Regions from separate parts of the Microbacterium tumbae genome, predicted to be linked through region 2. Evidence: riboswitches for the same ligand, from Rfam matches in the RefSeq annotation. Region 2 holds a riboswitch; the other holds the start of a gene.
What was found. Region 2 has a riboswitch for thiamine pyrophosphate ahead of thiM (hydroxyethylthiazole kinase). Riboswitches for the same ligand answer to the same signal wherever they lie in the genome.

Region 1: it holds a riboswitch for thiamine pyrophosphate, as region 2 does, so the genes downstream of both, ACYVGQ_RS02190 (ECF transporter S component) here and thiM (hydroxyethylthiazole kinase) in region 2, are expected to answer to the same signal.

The regions. Positions count from the first base shown of each region.
Region 1 is NZ_BAAGWV010000001.1:468,216-475,842, forward strand. It holds gene ACYVGQ_RS02175 (phosphotransferase) at 1-712, shown strand, start outside; gene ACYVGQ_RS02180 (energy-coupling factor transporter transmembrane component T family protein) at 715-1,485, opposite strand; gene ACYVGQ_RS02185 (ABC transporter ATP-binding protein) at 1,548-3,008, opposite strand; gene ACYVGQ_RS02190 (ECF transporter S component) at 3,005-3,640, opposite strand; TPP riboswitch at 3,633-3,742, opposite strand; gene ACYVGQ_RS02195 (D-alanyl-D-alanine carboxypeptidase family protein) at 3,804-5,651, shown strand; gene ACYVGQ_RS02200 (ABC transporter ATP-binding protein) at 5,898-7,627, opposite strand, start outside.
Region 2 is NZ_BAAGWV010000003.1:660,926-668,552, forward strand. It holds gene ACYVGQ_RS14910 (NAD-dependent epimerase/dehydratase family protein) at 56-1,018, shown strand; TPP riboswitch at 1,069-1,162, shown strand; gene thiM (hydroxyethylthiazole kinase) at 1,153-2,001, shown strand; gene ACYVGQ_RS14920 (bifunctional hydroxymethylpyrimidine kinase/phosphomethylpyrimidine kinase) at 1,998-4,151, shown strand; gene argC (N-acetyl-gamma-glutamyl-phosphate reductase) at 4,434-5,477, shown strand; gene argJ (bifunctional glutamate N-acetyltransferase/amino-acid acetyltransferase ArgJ) at 5,474-6,631, shown strand; gene argB (acetylglutamate kinase) at 6,628-7,542, shown strand; gene ACYVGQ_RS14940 (acetylornithine transaminase) at 7,539-7,627, shown strand, end outside.

The DNA of each region.
Region 1 (7,627 bases), on a different contig from region 2:
CGCGGATCTGACGGTTCCGGGACGCGTCCGCGACCTCGCCCGCGGCGCCGCGCTGAAGCCGGTCTGGGAGAACGGGATCGGCGGTCTCACGTTCCGCACGGACGACGGACGCTTCATCAAATGGGGCCCGCACGACCCCGAGGCGAACATGCGCGACGAGGCCGAGCGGATGCGGTGGGCGGGTCGCTGGATCTGCGTGCCCGAGGTGATCGAACAGGGCGAGGACGCCGGGCACGAATGGCTCGTCACCGTGGCCATCGATGCGATGAGCGCCGTGGACCCGCGCTGGCGGGAGGATCCGGCGACGGCCGTCCGCGGCGTCGGCGAAGGGCTGCGGATGCTGCACGACGCTCTTCCGGTCGCGGACTGCCCATGGGAGTGGGGAGTGGAGACCAGGCTCGCCGGCGCCCGTGAGCGCGGAGCCGACGTGCCGGCGCATCTCGAGCATCCGCCGCCCGTCGATCGCCTCGTCGTCTGTCACGGCGACCCCTGCATGCCGAACACCCTGCTCTCCGCCTCCGGGGCCGTGGCCGGGCACGTCGATCTCGCCGCCCTCGGCGTCGCCGACCGCTGGGCGGACATCGCGGTCGCGGCGATGAGCACGGGGTGGAACGCCGGCCCCGGCTGGGAGGATGCGCTCATCGCGGCCTACGGCGTCGAGCCGGATCGTGAGCGGCTCGCCTACTACCGGGAGCTGTGGAACGCCGGCTGACCTCAGCTCCAGATGAAGCGGAACGTCCCGGCCACGACGGCCGCGGCGAGCGCCAGTGCCATGATGAGGACTCCGCCGGCCACGGCGATCGCGTCTCTCCCGCTCAGCCGGGAGGGACGAGCCCAGGTGCGCGGGATGCCGGAGCCGAAGCCGCGCGCCTCCATCGCCATCGCCAGCTTCGTCCCGCGGCGCACCGCGAACACGAGCAGGACGAACGCCATCGAGAAGAACCGCCGGATGGTCCCGCGATCGCCGACGCCGCGGGCGCGGCGGGCGAGCCCCATGGTCCGCCAGTCGTCCAGGAACAGCCCCAGCATCCTGGCTCCTGCGAGGGTGCCGAGCACGAACCGGCTGGGCAGCTTCGCGACCTGCGCCAGGCCGTCGGCCAGCTCGGTCGGGTCCGTCCTCGCGAACAGGAGGATCGTGGGCAGGGCGAGGGCGAGCACGCGCAGCCCGACCGCGATGGCGAGGCCCACCGAGTCCTCGCTGATCGTCGCGAACCCGAGGCTCCAGTAGATCTCGCCGCCCGGCTCGGCGTAGAGCAGCATGCTGACGCCGGCGATCGGGGCGAAGAACAGCACGGGGAGCATCCGCATCAGCACGGTTCCGAGTCGCAGCCCCGTGAGCGGGACGCACAGCAGCTCGAGCCCGATCGCGACGACCGCGCTCGTGACGTCGATCGACGCGAACAGGGGGATCGAGAGCACCAGGGCGAGCAGCACCTTCGTGACGGGGTTCACGCCGTCCAGCCACCGCCCGTTCGAATCGCGCAACTGTACGCTTTTCGGGCCCGGATCCGCATAGTTGCGCGATTCGAACGCACTGCCCTCGCGCCTCACGAAGCGGCCGCCAGCTCGAGACGGCGCCCGCCGAGATGCCGGACAACGCCCTCGTCGTGGGTGACCGCGACCACCGTGCGCCCCCGGGCGATCTCCTCCTGGAGCAGGGCGACGAGGGAGATCCAGCCGCGCCGGTCCTGCCCGAAGGTGGGCTCGTCCAGCACGATCACCTCCGGGGAGGCCGCGAGCACGGTCGCGACCGACAGCCGTCGCTTCTGACCGCCGGAGAGGGTGAAGGGATTGGCGAGGGCGAGCGGTGCGAGCCCCAGTCGTTCCAGCAGGGCGTCGACGACCTCGTCCACTCGGGCGGACGGCCATCCCAGTGCGCGCGGGCCGACGGCGAGCTCATCCCTCAGCGTCCTGGCGAGGAACTGATGCTCCGGCTCCTGGAAGACCATCCCGACGCGCGTGAGCAGCTCCTGGGATGTCCACCGGAACGGCCGGCGGCCGGAACGTCCCGCGAGATCGGGAGCGGCCTCGAGCTCGCCGACGAGCTCGGGGACGAGTCCGGCCAGCGTCAGGGCGAGGGTCGACTTGCCCGCGCCGTTGGGGCCGGTGACGACCGTCGCCGCGCCCCGCGGCAGGCGTACGTCGAGCCCGGTCCGCACCTCGGTCCGCCCGCGGCCGATCGACAGTCCCTCCGCCGACAGCACGCCTTCGCCGTCCGCGGATGCCGGGGGCAGCACGGCCAGGTCGATCCGCTGCTCCGGCACCCATACCCCGGCATCGGCCAGGGCGTCGCCGTGCTCGGCGAACACCTGCGCCGGCGGGCCGTCCGCGAGCAGCCCGCCGTCCGCGGCGAGCACGATCACGCGGGTCATGAGCTCCACCCAGACCGGCGTCCGATGCTCGACGACGATCAGGGTCGCGCCGGTGGCCTCCACGACGCGCTCGACGCTCGCCCGCACCTCGCGGACGCCTTCCGGATCGAGGTTCGCCGTCGGCTCGTCCAACAGGAGCAGACCGGGGCGCATCGCGAGGACGCCGGCCAGCACGAGCCGCTGCTTCTGCCCGCCGGAGAGCTCCTTCGTCGGGCGGCGCAACGGCACGTCGAGGCCCACGTCCTCGAGCGCCTCGGCGACCCGCGAGGGAATCTCGGATGCCGGGACGCCGAGGTTCTCGCAGCCGAACGCGACGTCGTCGCCGACCTTGGACAGCACGATCCCGGCATCCGGGTCCTGCAGCACCAGGCCGACCTGGCCACGACGGGATTCGGGAGCCGCGCCGTCGACGAGCAGACTGCCGGTGCGCTCGCCCTCCTCCGCATCGCCGAGGACCCCTGCGAGACCCGCCAGCAGCGTAGACTTCCCCGCCCCGGAGGCGCCGAGCAGAAGAACGCGCTCGCCCGGCTCGATCGTGAAGCTCACCTCGCTGACCGCCGGCAGGCGCCGCCCTGCGTAGCGCCAGCCCCAGCCCGCGCACTGCACGCGGGCCGGGGCGGCACCGGGCACGCTCAGACCTCGCGGACGAGCTCGCGACCGGCGGCGAAGCGGCTCAGCGCGCCGGTCGCGGCGAGAGCGCGCACCAGCAGCCAGCCGACGACACCGGCGAGGATCGCCCCGGAGACGATGAGGCTCACGAGGTAGATGGTGTTGAACTCGAGCGACTTCAGGATGTTCGGGGAGCTGCCGTAGAACAGCTCGAAGACCCAGGCGGCGACGCCCGCTCCGATGCCGGAGAGCGCGGCGGCGACGACGCCGAAGCGGCGGTAGAGGAACAGGGCGAAGACGATCTCCGCGCCCAGTCCCTGGACGATGCCGCTGAAGACGGTGGAGATGCCCCACTGGTTGCCGATCAGCGCGGAGACGATCGCGGCGACGAGCTCGACGACGAGCGCCGCACCCGGCTTGCGGATGATCAGCCCGCCGACGACGCCGCCGAGCAGCCAGATGCCGACGGCGATCCCGCCGAGGCCGGGGGTGACGGCGTCGGCCAGGCCGAACCAGGTGCCGCCGACGGTGTTCCAGCCCCAGAAGACGAGGCCGATCGCGACGCCGAGCACGGCGGCGACGACGATGTCGACGACGCGCCAGCGCCAGGGGTTCGCGGCGGTGGTGGCCTGGGTGGATGCGGACGTGGACGTACTCATCTGATCTCCTCCCTGCGCCGGCATGATCCGGATCAGGTTCGACGGTCGAAGCGCGGTTCGCTTCCTCTCAGCCCGGCTCGCCGGACTCCCGTGGTTGTGCTGACGATCATACTCCGGGGCGGGATACCGGCCTGCCATGCCCGGATTCGGTAGCGTATGCGGGGTGACCCCCCATCAGAGCGACGACGCGAGCGCCCTCACGCGCCGGGAACGCCGTCGGCTCAGGGCGCCGGCGCCGTCGTTCGGCGAGGTGGCCGGCGGGGGGCGCGGATCGGGCAGGACCGCGGATGCCGGCGACGGGAGCTCCCCTGCCGAACCCGCCGGGACGGATGCGATCCCGGCCGACGCCGACAGGACCGCGTCCGGCGTGCCGGCCGCGAGCGAGACCACGTCCGTCGCGACCGCCGTCGAGGACGCCGCCGACGACGCGACGGCCGGTTCGCCGATCCCCGAGACGGCCGCGGACGACTCCGCCGACGCGGGGAGCGCGGGAGCGGCTGTCGCCCTCGCGCCCGCTCTCGCGGCACCCGTGACCATCGGGACCGCATCGCCCGTCGTCCGGACGGAGACCCCGACCGGTGGACTCGCCGAGACCGAGGTTTCCGACGACGACGGAGTCGTCGCCCCCGAGCCCCTCGAGGTCCTTCGCACGGAGGCCGCTCCGGCCGAGTGGGCCGACGAGGACTCGCCGGCCACTGCCCTTCTCTGGGTGGATCCGGGATCCGTCGCGGAGACCGCTTCGCCGAACGACGACTCCGATGCCGCGACGACGGTCGACATCCTCGCGGACGCCGCGACGCGCGGGCCCCGCGCCGGCTGGCTGGTGCCGCTCGGAACCCTGGTCGCCCTGGGCATCGCCTACTCCGCCACGGCCCTGCTGTGGCCGCTGCACGAGCTTCCCGCCTCGGTGGACGGCGTCGAGGTCACCGTCGCACCGGCGGATCCGGCCGTCCTGACCTGGCCCGCGCAGGGCAGTGCGGCGGTCGGCGTCGGAGGCGTGGACGCCGTCGCATCCGCGAGCTCGGCCGTCCCTCTCGCGAGCGTCACGAAGGTCGTCTCGGTCATGCTCGTGCTCGACCGGATGCCGCTGCAGGTCGGCGAGCAGGGGCCGGAGTTCTCGTTCAGCTGGTCCGACTCCAGCGAGTACTGGAGCTATCTGAGCGACAACCAGTCCGCGCTGGACGTGCCCGTGGGCGGCACGCTGACCGAGCACCAGATGCTGCAGGGCATCCTGCTGGGATCCGCGAACAACTACATCGACCGGCTCGCGGACGAGATCTGGGGCTCCGAGGACTCGTTCGTCGCGGCAGCGCAGGCGTGGCTGGACTCCCGCGGGCTCAGCGACATCACGATCGTCACTCCGGCCGGCCGCGACGCCGGCAACGTGGCGACGCCGGAGGCTCTGATCCGCCTGGCCGAGATCGCCATGGCCAATCCGGTGTTCGCGGAGATCGTCGGAACGGCATCCGTCGATCTCCCCGGCGCGGGAACGGTGAAGAACTCCAACGGACTGCTCGGCGATCCGGGCATCGTCGGGATCAAGACCGGCACGCTCGACGGCGCATACAACCTGCTCAGCGCCAAGGACGTCGTCATCGGCGACACGACCGTTCACCTGTACGCCGCCGTGCTCGGCCAGAAGGACGACGACGCACGCCTGGCGGCCAGTCGGGCGCTGTACGCCGAGGCCGAGGCCGCCCTGCTCGCTCAGGGGCCGGCCGTCGAGGCCGGCACCGTCGTCGGCGAGGTGAGCACCCCCTGGGGAACCCGCGTGGACGTGGTCACGGATGCCGACGCCACGGTGGTCCTCTGGAACGCAGGGACCGCGACGACGGGTGCGACCTTCGATCTGGGCGACAGCACCGCGGAAGGCGACGAGGTGGGCACGCTCACGGTGACGGGGCCGATCGACGGCGTGGAGGTGCCCGTCTCACTGGCCGAGGAGCTCCAGGGGCCGACAGCATGGTGGCGGCTCACTCACCCTCTCGAGCTCTTCGGCATCGTCGACTGATCCTCGAGGGCTGCACCTCCCTCGATCCGGACTCCCCCGCGGGAGGGGGCCGGTCTGGCCGCCTCGGCATGCGGGACGTGCCTCGTCTGGCCGCCTCAGGCAGCATGAGGCGACCAGACGGGAGACCTCAGCTCGCGAGCGACGAGAAACCTCGCCCCGAGCACGAGCAGCCCGCGCTGCGCATGTGAGACGAGGACGCCCCGGCACCCGAGAGGGTGGCGGGGCGTCCTCGTCTCACGCGGGCGATCAGGCGGTGCCGGACTCCGGTGCGGACTCGGCCGTCACCGACTCGTCCGGACCGTTCTCCGAGGCCTCGCCCGTGACGATGACCGGGGTCGAAGCGGTGAGCGCCTCCTCGGCGTCGATGTCCGCAGCGGCCTGCTCGAACTGGGACTGGTACAGCCGCCAGTACGCTCCCTGCGCGGCGATGAGCTCGTCGTGCGTGCCCTTCTCCACGATGTCGCCGTGCTCCATCACGAGGATGAGGTCGGCGTCGCGGATCGTCGAGAGACGGTGCGCGATCACGAAGGAGGTGCGTCCCTCGCGCAGGGCGGCCATCGCGTGCTGCAGCAACAGCTCCGTGCGGGTGTCGACGGCGCTCGTGGCCTCGTCGAGGATCAGGATCGACGGCTGGGCCACGAAGGCGCGGGCGATCGTGATCAGCTGGCGCTCGCCGGCCGACACGTTCGCCGCGTCCTCCTCCAGAACCGTCTCGTAGCCCTCGGGCAGCGCATGCACGAAACGCTCCACGTACGTCGCCCTCGCCGCCGCGAGAACCTCCTCATCGGTCGCGCTCGCGCGTCCGTAGCGGATGTTCTCGAGGATGGATCCCGCGAACAGCCACGGATCCTGCAGCACCATGCCGGTGCGCGAACGCAGATCGGCACGGGTCAGCTCCGCGATGTCCTGACCGTCCAGCAGGATGCGTCCGGAGCTCAGCTCGTAGAAGCGCATGATCAGGTTGACCAGGGTCGTCTTGCCCGCGCCGGTCGGTCCGACGATCGCCACCGTCTGGCCCGGCTCCACGCGGAACGAGAGATCCTCGATGAGCGGGCGCTCCGGCGTGTACGAGAACGAGACGTGCTCGAACTCGATGACGCCGTCGCCGTCGCCGACGGACGGCGCGTCCGCGGCATCCGCGCCCTGCTCCTCGGCGTCCAGGAGGTCGAACACGCGCTCCGCCGATGCGGTGCCCGACTGCACGACAGCCGCCATGCCGCCCAGCTCGCTCAGCGGCTGGGTGAACTGCTGCGAGTACTGGATGAACGCCTGCACGTCGCCCAGCCGCAGCTGACCGCTGGCGACCATCAGTCCGCCGAGGACGGCGATGCCCACATAGGTGAGGCTCCCGACGAAGGTCATGGCCGGCATGATGATGCCGGACAGGAACTGCGCCTTGAAGCTCGCGCGGTACAGCTCCTCGTTCTCGGCCTGGAAGCGGTCGAGCGCATCCTGCTCCCGACCGAAGACCTTGACCAGCGCGTGCCCGGAGAAGGCCTCCTCGACGCGGGCGTTCAGGCGGCCGACCTTGCGCCACTGCGTTCCGAACGCCTTCTGGGAGCGGGGGCCGATGACGCCGAAGATGACGCCCATCAACGGCAGGGCGACCAGGGCGACGAGCGCCAGCTGCCAGGAGATCGAGAACATCATGAACAGCACGCCGATCACGGTCAGCACCGATGTCAGCGCACCGGACAGCGACTGCTGCATGGTCTGCGTGATGTTGTCGATGTCGTTCGTGACCCGCGAGATCAGCTCGCCGCGCTGGACCTTGTCGAAGTACGACAGGGGCAGCCGGTTGATCTTCGCCTCGACGTCCTCGCGCAGCCGCCACATCGTGCGGACCATGATGACGTTGATGACGTACCCCTGGACCCAGCTGAGCAGGGCGGAGCCGACGTAGATCGACAGCACGGCGATGATGATCCACCGCAGCGCCGAGAAGTCCAGTCCATCGCCGACGGTGAAGGCGCCCA
Region 2 (7,627 bases):
CCGCTCTGGGCGGAAGCCCTTCCCCTCCTCGCCGGCGGCGTGATGACATGGGGCCATGACAGATGTGCTGGTCCTCGGAGGAACGGGCTGGCTCTCCCGGCGCATCGCGCAGCGCTGGGCGGATGCCGGCGCCCGCGTGACGTGTCTCGCGAGAGGCGGTCGGACGGCGCCGGACGGCGTCGAGCTCGTCCTCGGAGATCGGGACGACCAGGCCGTCTACGACGCGCTGCGGCGGGACTGGGACGAGGTCGTCGACGTCTCCTCCCTGGCCGGGCATGTGCGCGACGGCATCCGGATGCTGGGGGAGCGCAGCGCGCGCTGGACGTACGTCTCGTCCGTCTCCGTGTATGCCGACGACACCGCGATCGGCGCCGACGAGTCCGCCTCGCTGCATCCGGCGGCACGCGACGACGAGGACGACTACGCCGGGCAGAAGGTCGCGGCGGAGCAGGCTGTCGCCGGGCTGGGGTCGCGCGCGAGGATCGTGCGTCCCGGTCTCATCGCAGGCCCCGGCGACCCGAGCGACCGCTTCGGCTACTGGGGCGCGGCCTTCGCCCGCTCCGGAGGCGGCGCCGTCCTGACTCCGACGCGTCGAGAGCGCTGGGCGCAGGTCGTCGACGTCGACGATCTCGCCGAGTTCGTCGTCCGAGACCGCGGGCACGGCATCGTGGACGCCGTCGGAGACCCGCACCCGTTCGGCGCGGTGATCGACGCCTTCCGGTCCGCCGCGGAGCACACCGGCCGGATCGTCGAGGCCGGCGACGCCTGGCTGGAGGAGCGCGGGGTGCAGCACTGGATGGGCGAGCGCTCGCTGCCCCTCTGGCTGCCGGCCGACATGCCGGGCTTCGCCCGCCGGAGCAGCACCGCCTACCGGGCGGCCGGAGGTCCGCTGCGTCCTCTCGCCGAAACGATCTCCCGCGTGCTCCTCGACGAGCGCTCGCGCGGCGTCGGCCGGCCCCGTCGTTCTGGGCTGACGCGGGAGGAGGAGCTCGCCCTGCTCACGGCGATCGACGCCTGAGCGCCCGAGAGCCCGAACGGAATGTCCGGCACAGGCCCGCTAGACTTCCAGCGAGTGACACGGGGTGCCGCATCCGCGGCTGAGATCACACCCGTCGAACCTGATCTAGTTCGTACTAGCGAAGGGATGTCGCAATGAGCGATCGTCTGCGTCCATTGTCCGGAACCGACCTCGCGGGCGAGGCCGCGATCCTGCTGCAGACGCTGCGGGAGGCCCCGCCTCTGACGCACTGCATCACCAACGCGGTGGTCACAGGGTTCACGGCCAACGTGCTGCTCGCGCTCGGCGCCGCCCCTGCGATGGTCGACATCGCCGGCGAGTCCGAGCTGTTCGCCGGCGTCGCATCCGGTGTGCTCGTGAACCTCGGCACGCCGACGCCCGAGCAGCGTGCGGCGAGCCTCGAAGCGGCCGTCGGAGCGGCGGCGTCCGGCACCCCCTGGGTGCTCGACCCTGTCGCGATCGGCGCGCTCCCCGTGCGGACGGCTCTCGCGCATCAGCTCGCGGAGCGCCGCCCGACGGCCATCCGGGGCAACGCCTCCGAGATCCTCGCGCTGGCAGGGCTCAGCACGGGCGGCCGCGGCGTCGATGCCACCGACAGCACGGATGCGGCCGCGTCCGCCGCCCTCGCGCTCGCGGAGCGGCACGGCAGCGTCGTCGCGGTCTCGGGCCCCGTCGACCTCATCACCGATGGCGACCGGACGTTCCGGATCGCCAACGGCGACGAGCTCCTCACGCGCGTCACCGGCGGAGGATGCGCCCTCGGCGCCGTGATGGCCGCCTTCCTCGGAGTCGCGCGCGGCACCGGGTCCGCCCCGATCATCGCCGTCGCCTCCGCGAGCCTCGTGTACACGATCGCCGCGGAACGGGCCGCGTCCGGTGCGGCGGGACCAGGCAGCTTCGCCGTCGCGCTGCTCGACGCGCTCGCCGCCGTCCAACCGGGCGAGCTCGCCGCCCGCGCTCGCGTCGAGGTCGTGGCGCGATGATCGCCGATCTCTCGCTGTACCTCGTCACCGACCCCTCGCTCTGCGGCGACCGCGGCGTCGTCGAGACGGTGCGCCAGGCGGTCGACGGGGGCGTGGGCATCGTCCAGCTGCGCGACAAATCCGCGACGGATGCCGAGACCGTCCGGCAGCTCGTCGAGCTCTCGCGGGTGATCGACGGCCGCGCCCTGCTCGTGGTCGACGATCGCCTCGATGCGGCTCTCGCAGCACGCGCTCGGGGCGCCCGCGTGGACGGCGTGCACCTCGGCCAGGGAGACGCCTCGGTCCTGCGGGCCAGGGAGGTGCTCGGCCCCGATGCCCTCATCGGCCTCACGGCGAACACCCCGGAGCATCTCGCAGCGATCCGCGCGCTGCCATCCGGCACGGTCGACTATCTCGGCGTCGGCGTGATCCGTCCCACCAGCACGAAGCCCGACCATCCTGCGCCGCTCGGGATCGACGGCTTCCGCGCCTTCGCGGCGGACAGCCCTCTGCCCTGTGTCGCGATCGGCGGGATCGGGATCGACGACGTCGAACAGCTCCGGGATGCCGGTGCGGCGGGCATCGCGGTCGTCTCGGCGCTCTGCGCCGCGGACGATCCGGCGGCTCAGGCGGGCGAGTTCCTCCGGCGCTGGCGCGCAGGCGCCGTGCCTCGGGTGCTCAGCATCGCCGGCAGCGATCCCTCCGGCGGCGCGGGGATCCAGGCCGATCTCAAGTCGATCGCGGCGAACGGCGGCTACGGCATGGCCGCGGTCACCGCGCTCACGGTCCAGAACACGCAAGGAGTGCGGGACGTCCACGTGCCGCCGGCCGCTTTCCTGACCGCGCAGCTGGACGCGCTCTCGGACGACATCGGCATCGACGCCGTGAAGATCGGGATGCTGGCGAACGCCGACGTGATCCGGGCAGTGGGCGCCTGGCTCGAGGCCGTCCGGCCGCCCGTCGTCGTCGTGGACCCCGTCATGGTCGCCACGAGCGGCGACCGCCTGCTCGATCAGGATGCCGAGGACGCTCTGCGCGCACTCCTGCGGCAGGCGCACCTGGTCACGCCGAACCTCTCCGAGCTCGGGGTGCTCAGCGGGCGTCGCGTCGAGAGCTGGGCGGAAGCGCTCGCCGTCGCCAGGGGCCTCTCCGCCGACATCGGCGCCGCCGTGCTGGTCAAGGGCGGACACCTCACAGGGGAAGACGCGCCGGATGCTCTCGTCGATGCGGGAGCGGGTCTCGTCCAGGAGTTCTCCGGCACGCGCATCGCCACCCGCAACACGCACGGCACCGGCTGCTCGCTGTCCTCGGCGATCGCGACCCTGCTCGCACGCGGGCTGGATCCGGTGGAGGCGGTGAGCTCGGCGCGGGCCTGGCTGCGCGAGTCGCTCGTGCAGAGCACGCGGCTGCAGGTCGGCCGCGGCCACGGACCGGTCAGCCACTTCGCGGGCCTCTGGTCTCGGGGAGGGCTCGACACCCGGCCCTCCCCGGACGAGATCACCGCCCAATGGTGGCAGCGCATCTCCGGCATCCGCTCCGCGATCGACGCGCTGCCCTTCATCCGGATGCTCGCGGACGGCACACTCGGACGTGAGCCGTTCCTGTTCTACCTCGGCCAGGACGCGCTCTATCTCCGCGAGTACGCGCGGGTCCTCGCCGAGGCGGCGCGCCTCGCCCCGACGTCTGCGGAACAGGCGTTCTGGGCGAACTCGGCCCACGGCTCCATCGTCGGAGAGCTCGAACTGCACGCGACGTGGCTGACTCCGGAGAGCGGCATCGGCGAGCGCACCTTCGCCGCGCCGCCGTCGACGGTCACGACCGCGTATCTCGATCATCTGCGCTCCGCGGCGTTCGGCGGGGACTACGCCGAGCTCATCGCCGCACTGCTGCCGTGCTTCTGGCTGTACACGGATCTCGGGCGGCGCCTGCACGCGGGGGAGTTCGGGGCCTACGCGCGGGACCTCCGGCATCCCTACGCCTCCTGGCTCACGACCTACGCCGATCCGGCGTTCGAGCTGGCGACGGAGCAGGCGATCGAGTACGTCGCCGGTGCGGCGTCCAGGGCATCCGGGGATCAGCGCGACCGCATGTTCCGCGCCTTCGAGCGTTCGAGCGCGCTGGAGAGGGACTTCTTCGCCGTGCCGCTCGCCGAGCGGGACGCTCCGTCCTGAGGCGGGACGCCGGGGCGTGACGATCCGGATTTGCACACGCATCCGCACTCGCGCTATCGTCCAGGCATGGCTTCGGCTCTCCGCGCTTCCTCGACGCTCGCTCCGAGCGTCCTCGTCGTGCGCCGACGCCGCGGCGGCCGCCGACTCTAGGCGACCCCGCACTCCCGCCTGCCTCTCGCACGGCGGTCGAGCGCCGGCGTCGCCGCCCCGGCCCCTCCGACCAGCTCGGGCTCGTGCCGTCGTGCATCGAGGACCCGAGGAGCCGACCGTTAAGGTAGAACCATGACGTATACCGTCGCCGTCTCCGGCGCATCCGGCTATGCAGGCGGCGAGATCCTGCGCCTGCTCGCCGGCCACCCGGACATCGAGATCCGCACCGTCACCGCGCACTCCAACGCGGGTCAGCCGCTCGTCCAGCACCAGCCGCATCTGCGCTCTCTCGCGCACCTGGAGCTGCAGGAGACGACCCCTGAGATCCTCGCGGGGCACGACATCGTGTTCCTCGCCCTTCCGCACGGCCAGTCCGGCCAGTACACCGACGCCCTCGGGGGCGTGCCCCTCGTGATCGACGCCGGAGCCGACCATCGCCTCACCTCGAAGGCGTCCTGGGATGCCTTCTACGGCGGCGCCTTCCACGAGCCGTGGACGTACGGCGTGCCCGAACTCCTCGTCGGCGGGTCGAAGCAGCGCGAGCGCCTGCGCGGCGCGACCCGCATCGCCGCCCCCGGCTGCAACGCCTCCACGGTCAGCCTGAGCCTCGCTCCGGGCGTCGCCGCGGGCGTCATCGATCCGGGCGACGTCGTCAGCGTGCTCGCGGTCGGCCCCTCGGGGGCGGGCAGGAGCCTGAAGACGAACCTCCTCGCGAGCGAGGTCCTCGGCACCGCCAACCCCTACGCCGTCGGCGGCACCCACCGGCACATCCCCGAGATCCAGCAGGCGCTGCGGGACGCCGGAGCCGCCGACCCCCGCATCTCCTTCACCCCGGTTATCGTCCCGATGTCCCGCGGCATCCTCGCCACGTCGACGGCGCCGATCGTCGCGGGGACCTCCGACGCCGAGATCAGAGATGCATGGCAGAGCGCCTACGGGGACGAGACCTTCGTGCAGCTGCTGCCGGAGGGGCGGTTCCCGCGCACCGCCGACGTCCTCGGAGCCAACACCGCGCTCATCGGCCTGGCGATCGACCGGCCCGCGAACCGCGTCACGATCGTCACCGCGGTCGACAATCTCGTCAAGGGCACCGCCGGCGCTGCCATCCAGTCCATGAACATCGCGCTGGGCCTCGCCGAGGACCGCGCCCTCACCGTGAACGGAGTCGCCCCGTGAGCGTCACCGCCCCCGCAGGCTTCGAGGCGGCCGGAGTCGTCGCCGGCCTCAAGTCCACCGGCAAGCCCGACGTAGCCCTCGTCGTGAACCGCGGCCCGCGCAAGGTCGGCGCCGCCGTGTTCACGAGCAACCGCGCCAAGGCCAACCCGATCATCTGGTCGCAGCAGGTGATCGCCGATCGCACCGTCGAGGCCGTCGTGCTCAACTCCGGCGGGGCGAACTGCTTCACCGGCAGCTTCGGCTTCCAGACCGCGCACCAGACCGCGGAGAAGGCGGCGGAGCTCCTCGGCGTGAGCGCGGGCGACGTCCTCGTCTGCTCCACGGGCCTGATCGGCACGGGTGACGAGGTCTTCCGCGCCAAGGTGCTCGCGGGAACCGAACAGGCGATCGCGGAGCTCTCCGCCGAGGGCGGCGCGCTCGCCGCCCAGGCGATCATGACCACCGACACCGTGGCCAAGACGGCTGTCGTCTCGCGCGACGGCTGGACGATCGGCGGCATGGCGAAGGGAGCGGGGATGCTCGCGCCCGGGCTCGCAACCATGCTGGTCGTCATCACCACCGACGCCGATCTCGAGGCTCTCGAGGCGGACGACGCGCTGCGCAGGGCGACCGGGACCACCTTCGACCGGCTCGACTCCGACGGCTGCATGTCCACCAACGACCAGGTCACGCTCCTGGCCAACGGCGCCAGCGGCGTCAAGCCGGATCTCGAGGCCTTCGCGGACGCGCTGCGCGAGCTGTGCCAGCATCTCGCCGTCCAGCTCCAGGGCGACGCCGAGGGCGCGAGCCACGACATCACCATCCGCGTCGTGAACGCCGCGAGCGAGCAGGATGCCGTCGAGGTCGGCCGCTCCGTCGCTCGCAACAACCTCTTCAAGGCCGCGATCTTCGGCAACGACCCGAACTGGGGGCGCGTGCTCGCCGCGATCGGCACGACGAGCGCCGCCTTCGACCCTTACGACGTGGACGTCTGGATGAACGGCGTGCGCGTCTGCTCCGCAGGCGGCCCCGATCGCCCGCGCGAGGAGGTCGACCTGACGCCCCGCGCCACCGATCTGCTCATCGACCTCAAGGTCGGCGAAGCCGAGGCGACGATCCTCACCAACGACCTGACGCACGACTACGTCCACGAGAACAGCGCATACGCCTCATGACCGACATCCAGGACACCACGCCGGACGTCGCGGCCGTCAAGGCCGAGACGCTCATCGAGTCACTGCCGTGGCTGAAGCGATTCCGCGACCAGATCGTCGTCGTGAAGTACGGCGGCAACGCCATGGTCTCCGACGAGCTGCAGGATGCCTTCGCGCAGGACATCGCGTATCTCCGCTATGTCGGAGTGCAGCCGGTCGTGGTGCACGGCGGCGGACCGCAGATCTCGAACATGCTCGACCGGCTGGAGATCCCCAGCGAGTTCAAGGGCGGCTACCGCGTCACCAACACCGAGGCGATCAGCGTCGTCCGCATGGTCCTCACGGGCCAGGTGAACCCGCAGCTGGTGTCGAAGATCAACTCGCACGGCCCGATCGCCACAGGTCTCAGCGGCGAGGACGCAGGCCTCTTCGGCGGGCGCCGTCGCGGCGTCGTCATCGACGGCGAGGAGATCGATCTCGGCAGGGTGGGCGACGTCGTCAAGGTCGACCCGACGCCGGTGCTCGATCATCTCGCCGCAGGGCGCGTGCCCGTGGTGTCGTCCATCGCGCCGGACCTCGATCACTCAGGTCAGTCGCTGAACGTGAACGCCGACGCCGCGGCATCCGCTCTCGCCATCGCGCTCGGTGCGCGCAAGCTCGTGATCCTGACGGACGTGCCGGGTCTCTACGCGGACTGGCCGAACCGCGACTCCCTCGTCTCGCATCTCACCTCCGGAGACCTCGTCGAGATGCTGCCCGGACTCGAGTCGGGCATGATCCCGAAGATGCGCGCCTGCCTGGACGCCGTCGAGGGCGGCGTGGACGCGGCGGCCATCATCGACGGACGCGTGCCGCACTCGGTGCTCGTCGAACTGTTCACCAGCAAGGGAATCGGAACCGAAGTGGTCCGGGGAGAGAGGACGAAGGCATGACCGTCTGGCAGGAGGACGCCGCGCGCGATCTGGTGCTCAATGCGGGGCCGAGGCTGGCGCTGCTGACCCGCGGCGAGGGCTCGTA